One region of the Micromonospora sp. NPDC049801 genome, then DNA from elsewhere that is predicted to be linked to it. Evidence: riboswitches for the same ligand, from Rfam matches in the RefSeq annotation. Region 1 holds a riboswitch; each other region holds the start of a gene.

What was found. A riboswitch is a leader RNA that binds a small molecule or an ion and turns the genes downstream of it on or off. The one in region 1 is predicted to bind cyclic di-AMP.
Region 2: linked by a shared signal. The riboswitch ahead of AB0I89_RS21605 (NlpC/P60 family protein) and the one ahead of AB0I89_RS04635 (C39 family peptidase) in region 1 are both predicted to bind cyclic di-AMP.
Region 3: linked by a shared signal. The riboswitch ahead of AB0I89_RS07215 (transglycosylase family protein) and the one ahead of AB0I89_RS04635 (C39 family peptidase) in region 1 are both predicted to bind cyclic di-AMP.

The regions. Positions count from the first base shown of each region.
Region 1 is NZ_JBFAMS010000002.1:260,421-267,734, forward strand. It holds gene AB0I89_RS04620 (bifunctional cytidylyltransferase/SDR family oxidoreductase) at 1-1,364, shown strand, start outside; gene AB0I89_RS04625 (CDP-glycerol glycerophosphotransferase family protein) at 1,410-3,080, shown strand; gene AB0I89_RS04630 (alpha/beta hydrolase) at 3,085-3,831, opposite strand; gene AB0I89_RS04635 (C39 family peptidase) at 3,965-4,813, opposite strand; cyclic di-AMP (ydaO/yuaA leader) riboswitch at 5,047-5,187, opposite strand; gene AB0I89_RS04640 (hypothetical protein) at 5,473-6,243, opposite strand; gene AB0I89_RS04645 (hypothetical protein) at 6,421-6,864, opposite strand; gene AB0I89_RS04650 (acyltransferase) at 7,048-7,314, opposite strand, start outside.
Region 2 is NZ_JBFAMS010000012.1:83,907-90,663, forward strand. It holds gene AB0I89_RS21595 (NlpC/P60 family protein) at 1-759, shown strand, start outside; gene AB0I89_RS21600 (peptidoglycan recognition family protein) at 818-2,773, opposite strand; cyclic di-AMP (ydaO/yuaA leader) riboswitch at 3,009-3,144, shown strand; gene AB0I89_RS21605 (NlpC/P60 family protein) at 3,157-4,197, shown strand; gene dcd (dCTP deaminase) at 4,269-4,847, opposite strand; gene AB0I89_RS21615 (pyridoxamine 5'-phosphate oxidase family protein) at 4,925-5,473, shown strand; gene AB0I89_RS21620 (zinc metalloprotease) at 5,547-6,533, opposite strand; tRNA gene AB0I89_RS21625 (tRNA-Gly) at 6,737-6,757, shown strand, end outside.
Region 3 is NZ_JBFAMS010000003.1:313,526-320,839, reverse strand. It holds gene AB0I89_RS07235 (GNAT family N-acetyltransferase) at 464-1,177, shown strand; gene AB0I89_RS07230 (VOC family protein) at 1,268-1,705, shown strand; gene dinB (DNA polymerase IV) at 1,763-2,950, shown strand; gene AB0I89_RS07220 (hypothetical protein) at 3,054-3,410, shown strand; gene AB0I89_RS07215 (transglycosylase family protein) at 3,486-4,178, opposite strand; cyclic di-AMP (ydaO/yuaA leader) riboswitch at 4,178-4,348, opposite strand; gene AB0I89_RS07210 (peptidoglycan-binding domain-containing protein) at 4,617-5,105, shown strand; gene AB0I89_RS07205 (peptidase inhibitor family I36 protein) at 5,215-5,616, opposite strand; gene AB0I89_RS07200 (BTAD domain-containing putative transcriptional regulator) at 5,802-7,314, shown strand, end outside.

The DNA of each region.
Region 1 (7,314 bases):
CCGGTAAGCCGATCATCGAGCACACCCTGGCGGTCTTCGAGGCCGCTCCGGAGATCGACGAGATCATCGTGCTGATGGCGACCGGTCACGTCGACGACGCCCGGCAGATCGTCGAGAAGGCCGGCCTGCGCAAGGTCACCCAGGTCATCGAGGGCGGCGATACCCGCAACGCGACCACCCGGATCGCGCTGGACGCGGTCGGCCCGGCCGACTGCAACATCCTCTTCCACGACGCCGTCCGCCCGCTGCTCAGCGGCCGGATCGTGCGCGAGTGCGTCAACGCGCTGTGGACCTACGCCGCCGTCGACGTCGCCATCCCCTCCGCCGACACGATCATCCAGGTGGACGAGAACGACTGCATCACCGACATTCCGGTGCGCTCCCGGCTCCGCCGGGGACAGACCCCGCAGGCGTTCCGCTCCCCCACGATCCGTGAGGCGTACCGGATCGCCGAGAACGACCCCGACTTCGCCGCCACCGACGACTGCGGCGTGGTGTTGCGGTACCTGCCGGGCACGCCGATCAAGGTGATCGACGGCTCGGACGAGAACATCAAGGTCACCCACCCGGTCGACGTGCACCTGGCGGACAAGCTCTTCCAGCTCGCGGCCGCGCAGGCGCCCCGGCTGACCGATCACCGCAGCTACACCGAGGAGCTGACGGGCCGCACGATCGTGGTGTTCGGCGGCAGCTACGGGATCGGCCACGAGCTGACCGAGCTGGCGCGGCGCTACGGCGCGCAGGTCTTCCCGTTCAGCCGCTCCACCACGGGCACCCACGTCGAGCGCGCCGAGGACGTCGAGGCCGCGCTGACGACCGCCTTCGAGGCGACCGGCCGGATCGACCACGTGGTGGTCACCGCCGGGATCCTGGAGCGGGGCGCCCTGGCCGAGATGGACGAGGAGACGATGGACCGGGTGTTGCAGGTCAACTTCGTCGGCCCGGTGACCATCGCCCGGCAGGCCCTTCCGTACCTGCAGCAGACCAAGGGTCAGCTGCTGCTCTACACCTCCAGCTCGTACACCCGGGGTCGGGCCCGCTACGCCCTCTACTCGTCCACCAAGGCCGCCCTGGTCAACCTGACCCAGGCGCTCGCCGACGAGTGGGCCGACGTCGGCGTACGGGTCAACTGCATCAACCCGGAGCGGACGGCCACCCCCATGCGTACGCGGGCCTTCGGCGAGGAGCCGGAGAACACCCTGCTGGCCGCGGAGGCCGTCGCCCAGTCCTCGCTCGACGTGTTGATCTCCGACCTGACCGGCCAGGTCATCGACGTACGCCGGGCGCCTGGCGACGGCCCGTCCGTGCCGGCGCAGGCCGGCCCGGACCGGTCCGAGACGCCGGCCGCGGCGTCGACGAACTGACGTCGACGGCACCCCCGCGACACCGAGGGCGGCGATCGGAGCGACATGCGTGGTGACCTGGTTCGCAAGGTGGTCGCCCGGTGCCTGAGCACCGGGCTCGCCGTGCTGGCCTTCGTCGTGCTGGCCCTCACCGGCAGCACCGGGTGGGGCCTCGCGCTGGCCGTCGCCGCGCTGGTGGCGGCGGCCGCTGAGCAGCGGATCCGACCTGCCGCCGACCTGGTGGCCGAGACCGCCCTGATCGCCGCGGCGGTCCTGATCGGCTACTCCCGACGGCTTGACGACGGCTTCGACCCCGCGCTGGCCGCGACGGCGCTGGTCCTGCTGGGGCTGGTGCTGCTGGTGGGGCCGTTGCGTACCGCCGGCAACCTGGAGATCCGGGCGGCCAACCTGCCGGTACGCGCCTGGACCCCGCTGATCGCTGACCGACTCGGCGTCGCCCTGCTGGGGCTGCTCGCGGTGGTGGCCATCGCCGCCGCGTTGACCCTGCCGGCCGTCGTGGCGCTCGCCGCCAGCCTGCTGGTGGCCGCCGCCGCCGGGGCGGTCGCGCTGGACCTGGCCCGACGACGGTTCCGCCCGACCGCCGGCGGTGGGCAGGTCGCCCGCGCGCTACGCCGGCACGAGCCGGAGTTCCTGCTCTACTTCTCCGCACCGCCCGGCTCGGAGTACCAGGTCACCATGTGGCTGCCGTACCTCGAACGGATCGGCCGGCCCTTCCTGGTGCTGGTCCGTGAGCCGGAGTTCGTCGCGCCGATCGCCGCGGCCACCGACGCGCCGGTGGTCTACTGCCCCACGCTGCGCGCGATGGACGAGGCGCTGGTGCCGAGCCTGCGGGTGGCCTTCTACGTCAACCACGGGGCGAAGAACAGCCACTGCATCCGGTTCACCCAGCTCACCCACGTCCAACTGCACCACGGCGACAGCGACAAGGCGCCCAGCGCCAACCCGGTCTCGGGCATCTTCGACCGGATCTTCGTGGCCGGCCCGGCGGCGATCGACCGGTACGCCCGCGCCGGGGTACAGATCCCGGCGGAGAAGTTCGTCGTGGTGGGCCGCCCCCAGGTCGAGTCGATCGAGGTGCGCCAGGAGCCGGCGCGGGGCCTCGCGCACCCGACGGTGCTCTACACCCCGACCTGGACCGGGCACCACGCCGACGCCGACTACTGCTCGCTGCCGGTGGCCGAGGAGCTGCTGCGGCGGCTGCTGGGGCGTGGCGCGACGGTGATCCTGCGGGCGCATCCGTACACGGCGCAGAACCCGGCGTCGGCACGCCAGTTGGGCCGGCTCACCGAACTGCTGGCCGTCGACCGCGCCCGCACCGGCCGGCAGCACGTGTTCGGCGCGGCCGCCCGGGAGCTGAGCCTGACCGAGTGCGTCAACCGCTCGGACGCGCTGGTCTCCGACGTCTCCGGGGTGATCTCCGACTACCTCTACTCCGGCAAGCCGTATGCCGTCACCGACATGGGTGACGAGGGCGACCGGTTCACCGAGCGCTTTCCACTGGCCGGCTCGGGCTACGTGCTGCGGCGCGACATGTCCAACGTGGACGCCGTGCTCACGGCCCTGCTGGACACCGACCCGCTGGCCGATGCCCGCTGGGTCACCCGCCGCCGCTACCTGGGCGACTTCCCGGCCGAGTCGTACGCCGAGGGTTTCCTGACCGCCGCCCGCCGCGAGCTGACCTCGGCCCGGGAACTACCCGCGCCCGCAGCCGCCTGACCGGTCAGCGGTACGGCTCCAGCAACGCCAGCACGGCCGCCGGATCCTCCAGGTGCGCGTTGTGCCCGAGACCGGACAGCGTGGCGACCGGTACGCCGTACTCCTTGAGCTGCGCGTCCGTGACCATCGGGTCGTGCTCCCCGCGGGCCAGCACCACCGGCACGTCGGTCGCCGCGAGCAGCGCCGCCAGGTCGGGCGCGCCGACGGCGAACGCGGCGTTGTCCATCGCGAGCCGCCACCGGCCGTCGACCTGACGCAGACCGGCGTCGACCATCGGGTGGTCCGGGAGGACCAGACCGGTGAGGCCGGCGACCCGCAGGTACCGGCGGGCGGCCTCGGTACGGCTGGTGAACCAGCCCACCGGGCGGGCGGCGAGGTCCGCGGCACGGGCCAGCTCGGCCGGCGCCCAGACGGCCTTGATGCCCAAGCCCACCACCGCGTCCACCGGCAGACCGGCGGCGCGGGCCGCCAGCGCCAGGCCGACCACGCCACCGAGCGAGTGCCCGAGCACCACGATGCGGTCGTCGGAGGCCAGGCCCTGCGCGACCCGCTGGGCGAAACCCTCGAAGGAGTACGACGACAGCGGCGCCGACCAACCGTGACCGGCGAGATCGGGCGCCAGCCACCGGCCGGGCCAGTGCTGCTCCAGAAGTGGCGCCCAGGGCAGCCACACGTCACTCGTCGCCCCCATGCCGTGCAGCAGCAACAGGATCGGCTCCCGGCCAGCTTGACCACCCGATTCATCCACCACGGCCGCAGTCTCCCACGGTTCGCGGCCCGGTACGAGAGCCGTTCACCGGCGTCGCGCCCGACACGGGGACGCCGCGGGCGCCGGCCCCTCGTGGGAGACGGCGCCCGCGGCGTCGTGGGGTGTCGCGCGTTGGTCAGGCGGAGTAACCCCGGGTGGCGATCCAGTTCGCCAGGTCGATCGTGGTGATCCAGTAGGCCGGGTCGGCGGCGTTCGCCGAGTCGGCGATCCGCACCGTACGGCCGTTGTCCTTGTAGCCGACGACGGCGATGTAGTGCCCACCGCCGTAGGAGTGATAGCCGCCCTCGGTGTCGATGGCGTCGCCGACGACGTTCGCCACCACGCCCCGGCCATCGGTGATGGCCTTGACGACGTCGGCCTGAAGACGGTCCATCTGGGCCGGGCTGGGCGTGCCCGCGAACATGCGGGTGCGGTACGGGGAGCCCTTCACCTCGGCGTTGAGCACCCGGGTGGTGTCCTCGGCCGAGTTGGTGCCCATCTCGGTGGTGCCCAGTTCGGCGCCGAGCTCCTCCTGGGTGCGGTCGATCCCGCTGGCGCTGAGCGCGTTGCGGGTGGCCGCCGGGCCGCAGTTGTAGTAGGTGTTCTGCGCCTCGTAGTCGTAGTCGAGCACCTTCGTCGCGGGCGGCTTCGGCGGCGTCGGCTTCCGGGTGACGTCCGGGTTGCTCGTGGCCTTCGCGGCGGGGGACGCGGCGGTGGTGGCCGGGGCGGCGGTGCTCGGTGCGACGCTCGCCGACGGGGCCGCGGACCGGAGTTCGCCACGGGAGGCGACGGTGTCACTGCGCATCTCGGCGACCGTGGTCGGGGTACGCGAGCCGGCCGGGGCGTCGTCGGCGCCGGCGACCAGGGCGCCGGCGGTGGTGGCGATCGCGAGGGCCGCGGCGGAGGCGGCGACGATTTGGTACGGGCGCTCGGTCGCGAGGCGACGGAGCTGGCGCTTCAGGGTGTGCTTCACGAGGTCCTCCACGGTTCACAGGGAGAGCGGCACACCGGGGCTCGACCGGCATCCGGGCAGGCGTCAGCGCGCGGGCGGTGGCCCGCGGATGATGAGCCGCTCAGGGGAACGCCCGGCGCGGCCGGGCGGGAAGTGCGGTGACCCGGGGGGTCAGCTCACCGTCACGAGGCGGATGAGCGGGGACACCGCGTCGCCGTGGAGGCGGCGGAACAACAAGGGGGTCGAGGGGTGCTGCACGAGGATGGAACTCCTTCCGTCACCGCCTACCGGGTTAGCTGACGGATTCGGGCGGGAAGATCGCCCTACCGCGGGCCGTGGCTCGCGGATTCACCCCGGACTTACTGTGGGTCCCCGGTTCGTTGATCACGATTGAGCGGGTCGGCGCGGCGTCGCCTCCTGCGATCGGTAACCGCACCGGACGGGACGACAGTACTGGCCGGTACGCACTCTGCCAAGCCGCGCCCACCTGCGTAAACATCGATTGGCCCAGCAATTTCTGCGCGTTCTGCCGCTGACGTGACTCGATGGGACAACGGGTTCCGCCGGCACCTGTGGGCGACAACCGGACAGGTGGCCGACAACGCGGCCACAATCGCGGGCGCAATGGCCGCCGATGATGCCCGCCGCCCGATTTCCGCTGCCGGTGACCCGCCTCACATAACGGATCGGGCTCAACCGGCCCGGGCCGGACGCCAGCGTGCCACGAGGGCCGTACGCGACGGCCGCGTCGCGGTGCGCCGGGAGAACGCCGGGCTCGGCCGCGACCGGACCGCCGCCACGTACGCCTCCTCGGCGAGGACGCGCGCCGACTCGGCGGCCACCTCGGCGTCCCGCCAGGACGACCGCTCCCGCTCGGCGGCCGTCCGGTGCTCGGCCAGCCTCGCGTCACGGATCGCCCGGATGAGCAGCGTCTCCTGCTCGACCGGGTGCCGGCGGGGGTCCCAGCCGCGCCGGTGCCCGAACACGTCGCCGAGCTGAGCCATGGTCAACTCCCCCCGCCAGTGCGCCGCCATGGCGGCACGGTGCAGATAGCGCTCCCTCGCCGCGTACTCGGCGGGGGTGTGCGGGGTACGCGGTGTCGGCAACGCCCCGGCACCGGCGACCCGACGGGCGGCCGTGTCCGCCTCGTCGTACGCGGTCCAGGCCCGCTGCGCCTCGTCCTGAGCGACCAGCCAGTCAGCGCGCCGCCGTCGGGCGGTCCGCGCGGCCCGGGCGGCGGCCACGGCCACCTCCTCGGCGTACCGGCGCAGGTCGGCCATCTCGGCGACGGCCATCTCGCGGGCGGTGGGTGTCGGCGGCGTGGGGTCGGCCGCGGGCGAGTCCCGCTCCGGTCGGGCCACCAGGACGGCGAGGACCGTCAGCGCCAGCAGGAACAGGGCCGACCAGATGGCGGCGGCCTGGGGCACCTCGGTCAGGAACTGGTAGAAGACGACGGTTTCCATGATCGACACCTCGGCATGAGCACGTAAGCGATGGGATGCCGCACGGGCGGGTGCGGGCGGTGTGTCGTCAGGTGTGGTGACTGGCGTTCGGTCTGGCGGCGTCGCCGGTGATGGAGATCTCGGCGCGCCACACTCCGGCGCTCGCGGGACGGCGTGCCGCCCCGGTGACTGACCCCGCTAGGCCGGCGGGGCGCGGGGGGCCCGGCTGGCCGAGCCGGCGGCGCGGAGGGGCCGCTGCGAGCCCGTGCGCGCCGAGGTCACGCCCGCCAATGGGCGGGGCAACGCGTCCGAACCACCGTGCCGGGCGGGCTGCGGCTCGACCGACCGCGCGGAGGCGTCAGCGCCAAGCTCTGCGGCTCGTCCCTCGCCGACCCTGTCGGTGGCGGCCGAGCCGGTGGCGGCGCGGTCGGTGAGGACGGTGGAGAGGGCCGCGGTCGACGGTCCGAGCGGCTCCGCGAGGGCGAGCGACCCGATGATGGGCGGCGGGGCCGCGGCGGTCGATGCCGGCAGCAGCGCCGGGGCCGCGCCCAGGGCGAGCGACAGCACGGCGAGGCTGGTCAGCACCCGTGCCGCCCAGCGCGCCACCCACCACAGGGGACAGGTGAGCGCGACCGGGAGCACGTCCTCACGCTACCGTCGGGACCGCCCGGACGCATCGGCGACGGGCGTGTCGGCCAGCGCCGCGCCGACCCCGTCCGACCAGCGTGGACCAGGTGGCGTCAGCCGGCGCTGGTGGGTGCCACCGCGCCGGTCAAGATCGCGCTCGATCGTTGATGTAGTGGCCTCACTCGGCTGACGAGACCACTACAACCAGGATCGAGCGCGATCTTGCGCGTCTGGACGGGCGGGCACGGGCGGCACGCCGGCGTCACCGCTCCCGGCCGACGAGGTGGTGCGCTGATGGGGAACGAGCGGCGGGCGACCCGGGCGACGTGGCGCGAGCCGGCGCATCATCGGGGTCTCCACCCAGCGGTGCAGCAACCCGGCGAGGACCAGGTTCGCGAGCAGGAATCCGAGCACCACCGCCGGACCCCGCCAACCCCGGAAACCGGTCCCCCAGTCGCCGCTGAG
Region 2 (6,757 bases), on a different contig from region 1:
AAGAAGTCGTCCGAGCTTCAGAAGAAGATCGAGCCGCTGGCCCTGCAGAGCGAGCTGGCACTCAACCGGGTCGGCGACCTCGCTTCCCGTTACTACATGTCGGGCCCCTCGCAGGAGATCGGCGCGCTGCTGGTCAGCGCCAAGCCGGACACGCTCACCGAGCAGCTCACCCTCCTCGACCGGCTCGCCTCCCAGGAGCGCAAGCAGGTTGAGGGTGTGCTCGCCGTCCGGGCCAAGTACGACGGCGAGAAGCAGAAGCTGGACGCGCTGATCGCCACCCAGACCAAGCAGCAGAGCGAGCTGGCGGCCAAGAAGAAGCAGATCGACGCCGAGATCAAGAAGCTCGAAGCGTCGATGCCCAAGACCACGGTCAAGACCGCCGGCTGCCCGACCATCAACGGCGTGGTCTCTGTGGCGGCGCAGAAGGCGATCAAGACCGCCTGCCAGCAGGTCGGCGATCCGTACGTCTGGGGCGCCACCGGCCCGAACTCGTTCGACTGCTCGGGCCTGACCCAGTACGCCTACAAGTCGGCCGGGATCTACCTCACCCACCACACGGGTGATCAGTGGAACGAGGGCAAGGCCGTCTCGCGCGCCGACGCCCGTGCCGGTGACCTGGTCTTCTTCTACTCGGGCCTGAGTCATGTCGGGCTGTATCTGGGCAACAACCAGATGGTGCACGCGCCACGCGCCGGTAAACCGGTGCAGGTGTCCAGCATCAACACCATGCCGGTCGCCGGGTTCCGCCGACCTGGCTGATCCCCAGCACGCACGACGACGGCCCCCGGTCACCTCGACCGGGGGCCGTCGTGGTTCCTCAGCGGGGTGCGCCCACCGGGGACGGCAGCAACTGCACGTCGGCGAGGTCGACGTACATGACGCGGTGGCCGAACTGGATCTGCGCGTACCGGTTCTGGCCCCGGATCACCGTCCAGTCGCCGGGCGAGGAGCCGTCGAACGTGCTGGCCCGGTAGTACTCGCCGGGCAGCACCGCGCCGACGGCGTACCGCTGGCCGGCGGCGAGGGTGTACTGCAACGGTGAGATCGCCTGGTACGGCACGCCGGCCGGGTAGGCCGCCTGCTCCGGGTACGCCCGCCCGTAGACGGGGATCGTGGCCCGGCCGGGCTTCGGGGTGACCACCATGCCGACCGTCCAGGTGGCCGTCGGCGCGGACGCGGGGTTGTGGAACCACGCCCGCTGCCCGAGGTACCAGATGGCCGTCCAGTCGCCCTGTCGACCGGCCAGCGCGTACGTCTGGCCGGCGGACGCGCGGGCACCGTGGTCCGACACGTCCATCGTGTTCGGGGTGCCGTCGGGGCGCAGCGCGATGTCGTTGACCAGTGGCGCGTCCGGAGCCGGCGCGGTGCGTAGCACCACCGACGAGGAACCGCGGGGCGCGCACGGTGCCCCCGGGGTGACGCATCCGGTGAACGCCGGCTGGTTTGTCGCGTAGTCGGGGTCGATCCGGACCAGCCCGGTGGCCGGGGTGCCGGTGTCCAGCCGAGGGGCGTGCAGCAGGTCGAAGTAGTGCGTCCAGTCCCAGTACGGCCCCGGGTCCCAGTGCATCCCGCGGACCGTCGCCGCCGTGGTGCCGGGCACGTTGTCGTGGCCGATGATGTGCTGGCGGTCCAGCGGGATGCCCAGCCGCAGCGCGAGGTGCCGCACGAGCTTCGCCGACGTGCGGTACATCGCCTCCGTGTACCAGGTGCCCTGCGCGGCGAAGCCCTCGTGTTCCAGCCCGATCGACTTGGCGTTGACGTACCAGTTGCCGGCGTGCCAGGCGACGTCCTTGGTGCGGACGTGCTGGGCGATGTGCCCGTCCACCGAGCGCAGCGAGTAGTGCCAGCTCACGTAGGTTGGGTCCTGGACGAGTTGCAGGGTGGTCGCCCAACTCGCCTCGGTGTCGTGGATGACGATGTACTCGATCTTCTGCCGGGCGGGCCGGTCGGACAGGTCGTGGTTGCCGTAGTCGCCGTCGCCGAACGCCGCGTAGGGTGCCGGGATCCACTCACAGGACACGGTGCTCGGGCACTCCAACCCGTCCGGGCGGGCGAGTCGCCGCAGCCCCAGTCGGTCCAGCCAGGACCGCTCGGGTCGTACCGCCCGGGCCGGCAGCGTGACCCGCTGGCCGTCGTCGGTCACCCGCGTCTCGCCCGCGCCGATCGTGGTGAAGACCTCGTCGGCGAAGGCCGCCGCGGCATCGGCGCTGTCCGCGCCGGCATAGCGGGCCACCGCGCCGTACCAGGTGCCCGGGTCGGTGCCGACTCCGACCGGGGCGCCGACCTCCCGTTGGTACGCGGCCAGCAGCGCCGCCCCACCCCGGAGGTTCGTCGTCGGGTCGGTGCGCAGCGCCTCGGCGGTGGCGCCGGTGAGCGCGGCGGCGGCGTCCACGGTCTGCAGCGCGGCGCTGGGCGGCGCGTTGCCGGTGGCGGGCGCCGGTGCGAGAGGACGACGGGACTCGTCGCCGCGCGGATCCTCTCCCGGGGCGTCGTGGTGACCGCCCCGGGGCAGGGCGGTCACGTGCCGGGCGTCGGTCAGGTGCATCGGGCCGTAGCCGCCGCTGGTGCTCGGCGTGCCGGCATTGCTGTCCCAGCGGGACTCCAGGTAGGAGACGCCGAGTAGTACGTCGATGGGTACGCCGTACTCGGTCGCCGCGGCGGCGTACTGCTGCTGGCGGTCGGCGGCGGGGGCCGCGGTGGCCGGGCCGGCGGACAGCGGCACGGCCGCCGTGGCGGTGACGAGCGCGACGGCGAGCAGGGTCGGACGTTTCATCGAACCCCCTACATGTGAACTGGTGTCGGTGCCGTCACCTTCGTCCTGCTCGGGAGCCCACGTCAATACCTTTCCATGTTTCGAAACGTACGGAAGGAAATCTTCACGTCCGCTCGATGGCCCGCCGCAATCGGTACGGAGTGTCACGGCCGCACGGGTTGCGGATCGGTAACGGCCGTCTCTACTCTGGTCATTCGTCGGCCCGGTAGCAGGTCTGCCCACCCCGGGCGGTAACGGACCGACACCGCCGAGTCGCTCGCGAGCGAGCCGGGGACCCAGGTTCCTCGGGGTGAATCCGCAGTTCCTGCGGTAGGGCGCCCACTTCCCGCCCGAACCCGTCAGCTAACCCGGTAGGCGGTCAGGAAGAAGGAGTACGGAACCCGGTGGCCCTCCAAGCCCCGCGGCCGTCGTCCGGACGGTCGGCCCCGGCCGACCCGACGTCGACCGTGCCGCGTCCACGCTGGTCCCGCTTCACCACCGCCCTCGCCGCCCTGGTCGGCGTCGCCGTCGTCCTGACCGGTAGCGCCACGGTGGCCCACGCCGACCCGTCCGTCGCCGAGATCGAACGGCAGATCGACGACGACTGGAACAAGCTCGAACCGATCATCGAGCGGCACAACGCCACCCGAGCCGACCTGGCCTTCAAGCGCAAGCAGGCCGACACGCTCGCCGCCCGCATCGCGCCGCTGGAGCGCCAGGTCGACGCCGCGATGGACAAGGTCAGCGCGCTGGCCGTCCGCGCGTACATGGGTGAAAACCTGTCGACCGTCAACACGATGCTCGGCAGCCGGTCGCCCAGTGAGATGGTCGGTCAGCTCGAAATGCTCGACCGCTTCGCCCACAACCAGCAGGAGGACGTCCGCCAGGTCGCCGACCTGCGCAACGAGCTGGCCCGGCAGAAGGCGCCGCTGGACGAGATGGTGGTCCAGCTGACCCGCACCGAGGCCCAGTTGGCGGCGAAGAAGAAGCAGATCAACGAGGAGATCGACCGGCTACAGAAGCTGCGCCTCAAGGTGTACGGCAACGGCGGCGGCGGTTCGCTGCGTCCCGCGCCCTGCCCGGCCAGCTACCCGGGTGGCGGTGCCGGCATCGCGGTCAAGTTCGCCTGCGCCCAGATCGGCAAGCCGTACGTGTGGGGCGCCGAGGGTCCGAACTCGTACGACTGCTCCGGGCTGATGCTGGCCGCCTGGGCGAAGGCCGGTGTGTCGCTGCCGCACAACGCCGCCGCGCAGAGCCGGGTGACCAAGAACGTCAGCAAGGGCGACCTGCGCCCCGGTGACCTGGTCTTCTACTACAGCGACATCCACCACGTCGGGATGTACGTCGGCGACGGCTGGGTGGTGCACGCCTCCCAGGCCGGTGTGCCCGTCAAGATGAAGAAGGTCGACGACGGGCCCATCCACAGCTACGGTCGCCCCGGCTGAGGTGTAAGGAAGGGCCCCCTTCTAACGCCTCAGGTATAGAAGGGGGCCCTTCCTTACATCGCAAGGGCGGATCAGCGCGTCGGCCAGGCACGCCAGTTCTGCCAGGAGCGACTGGGCGTCGGGCCTCGCTGACCCTGGTAACGCGAGCCGTAGACCACCGAGCCGTACGGGTGTTCGGCGGGCGACGAGAGTCGGAAGATGCAGAGCTGACCAATCTTCATGCCCGGCCAGAGGGTGATCGGCAGGTTCGCCACGTTGGACAGCTCCAGCGTGACGTGCCCGGAGAAGCCCGGGTCGATGAACCCGGCGGTTGAGTGGGTGAGCAGGCCGAGGCGGCCCAGCGAGCTCTTCCCCTCCAGTCGGCCGGCGAGCTGGTCGCCGAGCGAGATCACCTCCAGCGTCGAGGCGAGCACGAACTCTCCCGGGTGCAGCACGAACGGCTCGCCGTCGGGCACCTCGACCACCGAGGTCAGGTCGTCCTGCTGCATGGCCGGGTCGATGTGGGTGTAGAGATGGTTGTTGAAGACCCGGAACAGCCGGTCGAGTCGTACGTCGATGCTGGAGGGTTGGACCAGGGTGGGCTCGAACGGCTCCAGGCCCAGCGTGCCGGCCTTGATCTCGGAGACCAGGTCACGGTCGGAGAGCAGCATCGGACCACCATAGCGAGGTGGGCGGTGACCAGCGTGTCGAGGTCGCTCCTCGTACATTTGTTCGATAGAATGCTCGCATGGCTTCCTGGTCCGATTTCGCCGTCGACGAGCCCCGCCTCGCCGACGGCATCCGCGTTCTCCTGCAGCAGTACGGGCCGGGCTTCGGCTATCTGGCCACGGTCCGTGCCGACGGTGGGCCCCGGGTCCATCCGGTCTCCCCGGTCATCACCGACGAGGGTCTGTTCTGCTTCATCATCGACTCGCCGAAGCGCCGGGACCTCGAACGGGACGGCCGATACGCGCTGCATTCGTTCCCTCCGGAGGAGAGCGACGACGAGGCGTACGTGGCGGGTCACGCCTGGCCGGTCACCGATCCGGTCCGGGTGGCCCGGCTGGCGCAGAGCGCTCGGGCCGAGCCGCGGGCCGACTGGCGGCTGTTCGAGTTCACCGTCGACGTGGCGATGCTGACCCGTCGTGACCAGCACGGCCTGGGCATCGCCGTGGGGCGTCCGGCCGTCCAGGTCTGGCTCGATCCGCAGACCCCGCCCGCGGCGGCCGCGCCCGCGGCCGTACCGCAGACGCGCCCGACCCGCCGCAGCCGCGACGTCCAGTGCACGGCCGCCTGACCACGGCCCTGGGGGCAGATACGCCGGTGCCGGCTCCGTCGTGACGGAGCCGGCACCTGGTGTACGCGTGGAGCTAGGCCGCGCGGTACGCGTTCCACGCGGTCAGCATGCGGCTCGCCTGACCCGCGGTGAACTGGTACATGCACGAGTCGTAGGTGTAGTCCATGAAGTTGGTGATCGGGTCCAGGCCGGCCGCCGAGCAGGTGTTCCGGCCGGTCGGGCACTCGTACGCGGGCGACGCCTCGGCCGGGGTGTCGCTGACGCCGTCACCTGAGCCGCCGCAGCCACCCTGGAAGGTGTGGTAGAGGTTCAGCCAGTGGCCGACCTCGTGGGTGCCGGTGTCGCCCTGGTTGTAGTTGGTGGCGGTGCCGCCCGGCAGCGACTCGTTCAGCACGACCACGCCATCCATGCTGCTGAGCCTGCGCTGCGGGAAGGTCGCCCAGCCCAACAGGTCGTCGCTCAACTCGCCGAGGTAGATGTTGAGCGTGTTCTTGCCGCCCACCCGCAGCGACGACTTCATCGACCGCTCCGCCGACGAGCCGTCGACGATGGGATACCAGGACGGGTTCGTCACCCGGTTGATCGAGTCGAGTCGGAAGGCGAACGCGGTGGCCGCGCCGCCGGTCCCACCCGCGTAGGCCTGGTTCAGCACGCTGATCTGCGAGGTGATCATCGAGTCGGGGATGTTTCCGCCGGCCCGAGTGCTGTTTTCCTGGATCACGTGCACCACCACCGGGATGGTGACCGTAGCGGCCAGCGTCGTGGCGCCGGCGCCGGCCCGGTAGTTGGCCCGCTCGCGCAGCGCCGCCGCGAGGTCGGCGTCCCGCTCGCGGACCTGCTTGGCGGTCAGCTCGTTCGGCTCGTGCAGGGCCCCCGCGCCGGGCTTCGCCCGGGCGTTGGCGTGGCTGTCGACCGGCTGCGCGCAGGCGCCACCCGGTGCTGAGGAGAAGGCCGAAGCGGCCGGAACGACGCCCACCGCAGCGGTGCTGAGCAGCAGCGCGAGAGTTGTCGACGCGACACCGGCGACACGCCGGGTCAGCAGGTTGGGACGGAGTCCCATGGGCCCACCTCTTTCTGGCGGCGCGGCAGGGGGTGTGTCACGCCGTGGCTGGGAACGTGTGGCCGACGTTACAACTCATCGATGCATTTGAGAACGGTCATATGTTGCCGTCTGGAAACTTCTTCGGGCAGGAGCGGGGGCGGTCGGCGCGTGGGGGTGGTTGGGTGCATGGCTGCGACGACTCGGGTACAGTGGTGCCGCCCGCGGGTGTAGTTCAATGGCAG
Region 3 (7,314 bases), on a different contig from region 1:
GCCCGCCGCCAACCACCAACCACCAACCACCAACCACCAACCACCAACCACCAACCACCAACGGGCCTACCGCCCCACCGGCCCGCCGCCTACCGCCCCACCGGCCCGCCGCCTACCGCCCCACCGGCCCGCCGCCTACCGGCCCGCCGGCCCGCCGCCAACCTGCCTACCGCCCCAACCGGCCCACCGGGCCACCGGGCCACCGGGCCGCCGCCAACCGCCGCCGGGCCTACCGCCCCACCGGCCCGCGCCCCACCGGCCCGCCGCCCGAAGAGCGTGATGCCTGTGAGTCATCTTGATGACTCACAGGCATCACGCTTCTTGTGGTGCTTCCGCCCCGAGGCCTCTGCGGTGCCATCCGACACCCCCCAAGAAGCGGGTCCGCCAGAGTCTCCTTCGGCGTCATCCGGCGCCGCGCGAATAACTCGTGGAGTCGTGTTCCCGGCCGACCTATGGTGGCGCGGTGCTGATCCGACGTGAGACCCCCGCCGATATCGACGCCATCCGGGCCGTGCACGCCGCGGCCTTCGCCGCCGCCGACCACGGCCCTGCCGACAATCCGGAGCACGGGCCGCAGCACGATCCGGGCCACCGGCCGGACCACGATCCGGGCCACGGGCCGGACCACGATCCGGACCACGATCCGGGCCACGGGCCGGACCACGATCCGGACCACGATCCGGAGCACGGGCCCAGCACGGACACCGCCACCAGGAGCACCGACGGCGGTGGCGAGTGTCGCCTGCCGGTTGAGGCGACGCTCGTGGACGCGTTGCGCGTCGACGACGGGTGGCTGCCCGCGTACTCCCTGGTGGCGGTCGATACGGACGGCCTGGTGGTGGGTCACGTGGTGGCCACGCGGGCCCGCGTGGCCGGTGCGCCGGTGGCGTTGGGCCTCGGGCCGCTCGGCGTGCTGCCCGGCTGGCAGCGACGCGGGGTCGGCAGCGCCCTGATGCACGCGGTCCTGGGCGCGGCCGACGCCCGAGACGAGGCGCTCGTGGTGCTCCTCGGGCACCCCGAGTACTACCCGCGTTTCGGGTTCCGGCCGGCCGTCGATCTGGGCGTCACCCCGCCGCAGCCGTGGGGCCCGCAGTACTTCATGGCCCGACCGCTGACCGCCTGGCACGGATCGATCCGGGGCGAATTCCGCTACGCCCGCCCCTTCGACGACCTGTGACCGGACCGCACCCGCTGTCGCACCGATCCTGTCGGTCCGTCGCGAGAGGATGGCGACATGACCGACCGGACCGGAAACGAGGATGCTGCCATGGCCCGTGAAGTGCAGATAACGTTCGACGCTGCCGATCCTGCCGCCCTGTCGGCGTTCTGGGCCGACACCCTCGGCTACGAGTTGCAGGGCCCGCCCGGGGGCTTCGACTCGTGGGAGGCCGCGTTGGACGCGATGGGCGTGCCGCCGGAGCGACGCAACGACGCGTCGGCGGTGGTCGACCCCACGGGGGCGGGGCCACGGCTGTTCTTCCAGCGGGTGCCGGAGGGCAAGCAGGCCAAGAATCGCGTCCACCTCGATGTGCGGGCCGCGCCGGGGCTGACGGGTGACGACCGGATGGCGGCCCTGGAGGCGGAGGCCGACCGGCTCACCGCTCGGGGTGCCAGACGGCTCGCCCGACACGAGCCCGCTCCCCCGCTCGGCGCCGGTCACATCGTCATGGCAGACCCGGAGGGCAACGAGTTCTGCCTCGACTGAGCGGGCGTTCTCCCAGCTCACTGCCGCGACGACCGGCCGTCATGCGAACATGTGTACGTGTCGCACGACGCCCACATCCTGCACGCCGACCTGGACGCCTTCTACGCGTCGGTCGAGCAGCGTGACGACCCGCGCCTGCGCGGACGGCCGGTGATCGTCGGCGGCGGCGTGGTGCTGGCCGCCAGCTACGAGGCGAAGGCGCGGGGTGTGCGCAGCGCGATGGGGGGTCAGCAGGCACGACGGCTCTGCCCGGACGCGATCGTGGTGCCGCCCCGGATGTCGGCGTACACGCAGGCCAGCCGGGCGGTGTTCGAGATCTTCCGCCAGACCACGCCGCTGGTCGAAGGGCTCTCCATCGACGAGGCGTTCCTCGACGTGGGCGGGCTGCGCCGGCTGGTCGGCACGCCGGCCGACATCGCCCAGCGGCTGCGCCGGGAGGTCCGCGACCGGGTCGGCCTGCCGATCACGGTGGGTGTGGCCCGGACGAAGTTCCTGGCGAAGGTGGCCAGCGCGGTGGCGAAGCCGGACGGGCTGCTGGTTGTCGCCCCCGACGCCGAGACGGCGTTCCTGCATCCACTGCCGGTGGAACGGCTCTGGGGCGTCGGTCCGGTCACCGCCGCGAAGCTGCGGGAACGCCGGATCCGTACCGTCGCGGACGTGGCCCGGCTCGGCGAGGCCGCGCTGGTGTCCCTGCTCGGGGCCGGCGCCGGCCGGCACCTGCACGCTCTCGCCCACAACCGCGACCCCCGGGCGGTGCAGGTGGGCCGCCGGCGGGGCTCGATGGGCGCGCAGCACGCGTTGGGGCGTACCCCACCTGCGCCGGAGGAACTGGACGCCATCCTCGCCGGTCTGGTCGACCGGGTCACCCGACGGATGCGGGCGGCCGGACGGTCCGGACGCACCATGGTGTTGCGACTCCGCTTCGGCGACTACACCCGCGCCACCCGCTCGCACACCGTGCCCAAGGCGACCGCCGACACCACCGCACTGCTCGCCGCCGCCCGGACACTGCTGCGGGCCGCCCTACCGGAGATCGACCGGCGCGGGGTCACCCTGCTCGGCGTCTCGGTCGGCAACCTGGACGACAACCCGGTGCAGCCGGAGCTGCCGTTCCAAGCCAACACCGGGGCCGACCTGGACGCCGCCGTGGACGCGGTCCGCGACCGCTTCGGCTCGACGGCGCTCACCCGGGCGGCGCTGCTCGGCCGCGCTCCCGGTGTCGAGATGCCGCTATTGCCGGACTAGAGCGCCCCGGTTGCTGCGACCGGAGACACATCACAGCAGGTCGGCGGTTTAGCCGGCCGCACACAGGTGAAGTCTTGAGGGGAAAGCCTGACGAGGGGGGCCCATGTCCGACGAGACCAGCAACCGACCGAGCCGTCGTGCCGAACGTCCGGGCGACGTGACCGACCCGCTGCTCTGGCAGCTCGCGGTCGACGTGCTCGAGGCCCACGAGGCCGACGACGAGGGTCGCTGCCGCAACCTCCAGTGCGCCGGCCAGTCCTGGCCGTGTGCGGCGCGTACGACCGCCGAGCAGTCGTTGCGACTGGCCCGCAGCACCCCCGACTCGGTCGAGACGGCCATCGACGGTGGCGGGGGCGGCACCGGCTGGACGGCCGAGGCCGCCGCGCCGGCGCAGCGCTGGGGCTGGAACGGCGACGTGATGGCCCGCCGCGAGGCGAGGTCGGCCGCCTCGGCGGCGTGACCCGTCCCGCGAGGACAGCGCCAGACGAACGAACGCTCGGCCGGTGACCCGGCCGAGCGTTCGTCGGTACGTACGTCAGAGAGCGAGCCGCTGCCCCGGGAAGATCAGGCCCGGGTCCGCGCCGATCAGCTGACGGTTGCGCTCGTACAGGGCCTGCCAGCCGCCGCTGCGGGGGTGCCGCTCGGCGATCTCCGACAGGGTGTCCCCCGGCGCGACCACGTACGTGTCGCCGCCGGCCGCCGGGGCGGTCCGCTCGTGACCACGGGTAGCCGGCTGGTCGCCGCGTGCCGGCCGCTCCTTGCCGGAGGTGGACGTCGACGACTTGGAGGTCGACTTCGTCGGGGACTTCGCGGTGGACTTCGTCGGGGACTTCGCGGTGGACTTCGTCGAGGTACCGCCCGACGAGCCGCCCTTGCGGCCGCAGGTCGGCCACGCGCCGATGCCCTGCCCGTCGAGCACCTTCTCGGCGATCGCGATCTGCTCGCCACGGCTGGCCAGATCGGCGCGGGCGGCGTACTTCGTGCCGCCGTAGCCGGCCCAGGTGCCCTGGGAGAACTGCAGCCCGCCGTAGTAGCCGTTCCCGGTATTGATCTTCCAGTTGCCGCCGGACTCGCACTGGGCGATCGCGTCCCAGTTGACACCGGCCTGGGCCGGGGCCGCCGGGCCGAAGAGGGCGACGGCGCCGGTGACCGCGCCGACCGCCAGGGTACCGACGGCGACGCGGCGGGTGGTGACCCGTCGATGACGGGGGGTGTACGCAGACGTCATGGATCATTCCTCCACGCCGGCGAGGTGAGCTGTCGGGTTCGGGCCGAGGAGCCCGGCCGCGCGCTGGCGGCTTCACCCCGAGGTGACATGCACCGAGGAACGTTGGGTCCCCCGCTCCTGCCCGGGTTCTGTTTCCGACGACCGGGGGCAGGATTTGGCGTTGCCGGTCGCGGCGTCCACGGTGGTGGACCCGACCGACGGTAGGCACGGTGGGTGACGGTCGCCCACCGCTTGTGAAGTTGTTCACCGGCTCACGCGGGGCGCTGCGGCCAGCGGTTGCGGAGGACGTCCACCTGTGCAGCGGCCATCATGGACCGTTTCCGATCAGGGCCTGCCGTCCCGGTGAATTGACGTTCGGACAGGAAACCGTAGACGGGCGGTAGCGATGCTCTGGAGCACACCGGGTCCGTCCCGGAAACGACACCCCAGGAGGAGATCATGCCGCTCCAGCAGAGTCGCAACGGCCGTCGCCGCGCCGCAGCCGTCCTCGTAGCCCTACTGGCCGGCGCTGGCCTGACGCTGTCCGCGCCGACCGCCGCACAGGCGTCCAGCCCGTGCACCAGCCTGACCTTCTACCGGGTCGGCGGCTACCCGGGCGGCGCGGACATGCACGTGCCCACCGTCGGCTGGCAGACCGGAAACAAAAGCTGCTACCTCACCTACGGCCACTCGGGCTCCGCGGTGCTGGTGCTCCAGGAGGCGCTGAACAACTGCTACGCGCGGTCGCTCAGCCTGGACGGGAACTACGGTCCGAAGACCCGGGACGCCGTCCGGTACGCCCAGCACAAGATCAATGAGGACATCGTGTACGCGAACATCGCCGAGGACGGCGAGTACGGCCCGCAGACACGTGCGTACATGGGCTTCGCGATCTTCGGGGTCAACGGCGGCCCGGTCATTCCCAACGTCTGCTACTACCCGGGCTGACCGCCGTACAGCGCCGGCCGGAGCCCTCGCGGACTCCGGCCGGCGCCGTGGCGGCCCCTCCCCCGGTGCGGCGTCGCCGGCTCCCCCCCTGCGCGGCGACGCTCATGGATCAGCAGACCCGGACCGCCTCGATCCGCTGATTCCAGTTCCCCCCGATCGCGGCCGAGTCGTACGCCAGGTTCGCCCGGTAGCCATAGGCGTGCTGGTAGCCGAGCAGGCCGGTGGCGTTGGCGTTGTCCCAGAAGGTGGAGACGGTGCCGGACGGCCGGTTGTTGATGATCGATTGGGCCCGGTTGCGGAAGTACGAGGGCAGCGGGACGTCGTTGCATCCGTTGTACGGACCGTCGAGCAGGAAGATGTCGCCGCTGAAGTTGGCCCCGGCGTACAGGCAGAGCAGACCCGACGGGCAGGCGTAGTTGGCCTGGGCCGGACTCGGGGCGACGCCGAGCGTGGCGCCCACGGCGATCGTACCGAGCAGCGCGGACGTGAGCCTTCGCAGAGCACTTCGCACGATGGTGACCTCCGGTGTCGTCACGACCGGAACCGGCCGCGAGTCGAGTTGCCGACATCACGTTGATCGATGTCCTTGTAGCAACGATGATCTGCGCGGAAGGTCGACGAATTCCTGCCGGAACCTCAATCCGGCTGTCCCGGGGGTGCCGGTGGGGCGACCGGCGGTGCAGCGAGCGGCGGTTCATGGAGATTCGGGTCCTCGGGCCGGTCGAGGTCTGGGCGGACGGCCGTCCGGTCGATGCCGGAGCGGCCCGCCAGCGCGCCGTCCTGGCCGCACTGGCGGTCGACGTGGGCCGACCGGTGAACCTGGACGCTCTGGTGGACCGGGTCTGGGGCGACGCGTCGCCGCCCCGGGTTCGCCACAACCTGCACGTCTACCTCGCCCGGCTCCGCCGGGTGCTGGCCGACGCGGGCGCGCCGGACGTGTTGGCGCGACGGTCGGGTGGTTACCTGCTGGACCTGCCACCGGAGACAGTGGACGGCCCGCACTTCGACGCGCTGCGGCAGCGTGCCGACGGGCTGCCCGACGGGGACCCCGAACGGGTGGAACTGCTGCGCAGGGCGCTTGAGCTGTGGCGTGGCGAGCCGCTGGCGGGGCTGCCGGGCGAGTGGGCGGCCCGGGTCCGGCAGGACTGGCACCGCCGGCACACCGACACCGCCGTGCAGTGGGCCCGTGGGCTGTTGCGACGGGGCGAGCCGGATGCGGTGATCGATCCGCTGACCCGGCTCGCCGACGAGCACCCGCTCGACGAACCGGTCGCCGCCGTGCTGCTGCACGCGTTGGCCGCGGCTGGTCGCGGGGCGCAGGCACTGACGTACTACGCCCGACTGCGGGACCGGCTCGCCGACGCGCTCGGTGTGGACCCGGGCATCGAGCTTCGCCAGCTGCACCAGGCCATCCTGCGCGGCGAGGTCACCTCGCCGACCCCGGAGGTGTCCCCCGTGCCGGCCGCCGCGGTCATCGTCGCCCCGTCGCGGCCGGACCGCCCGGTCCCCGCGCAGTTGCCGTCGGATGTCCGGGGCTTCGCCGGGCGGCGTTCGGAGCTGGACCGTCTGGACGCGCTGCGGGCGTCCGCCGAGGAACGACCCGGGGCCGTCCCGCTGGCCGTGCTCTCCGGAGCGGGCGGGGTCGGCAAGACGGCCCTCGCCGTGCACTGGGCGCACCGGGTCGCCGGGCAGTTCCCGGACGGGCAGCTCTACGCCAATCTGGAGGGCTACAGCCACAGCGGCGTCGTCCGAAGCGCGGAGCAGGTGGTCCGGGGCTTCCTGGCCGCGCTCGGGGTGCCGCCGCGCGAGGTGCCGGCGGACGAGCAGGCGCAGACCGCGTTGTACCGCAGCCTGCTCGCCGGTCGGCGGGTGCTGGTGCTGCTCGACAACGCCCGGGACGCCGCGCAGGTACGGCCGCTGCTGCCGGGCGCGGCCGGCTGCCTGGTGCTGGTGACCAGCCGGGATCGGCTCACCGGTCTGGTGGCCACCGAGGGCGCCGAGGCGGTCGTGCTGGATCTGCTCAGCGCCGACGACGCCCAGGCCCTGCTGTACGCGCGGATCGGGGCGCGGGCGGAGGCGGAGCGGGCCGCGGTCGACGATCTGGTCCGACTCTGTGACCGGCTACCGCTGGCCCTGGTCGTGGTGGCGGCGCGGGCGGTGGTCCGGCCCCACCTGCCGCTGGCCGAGTTGGGCGCGCAGCTCCGGGCCG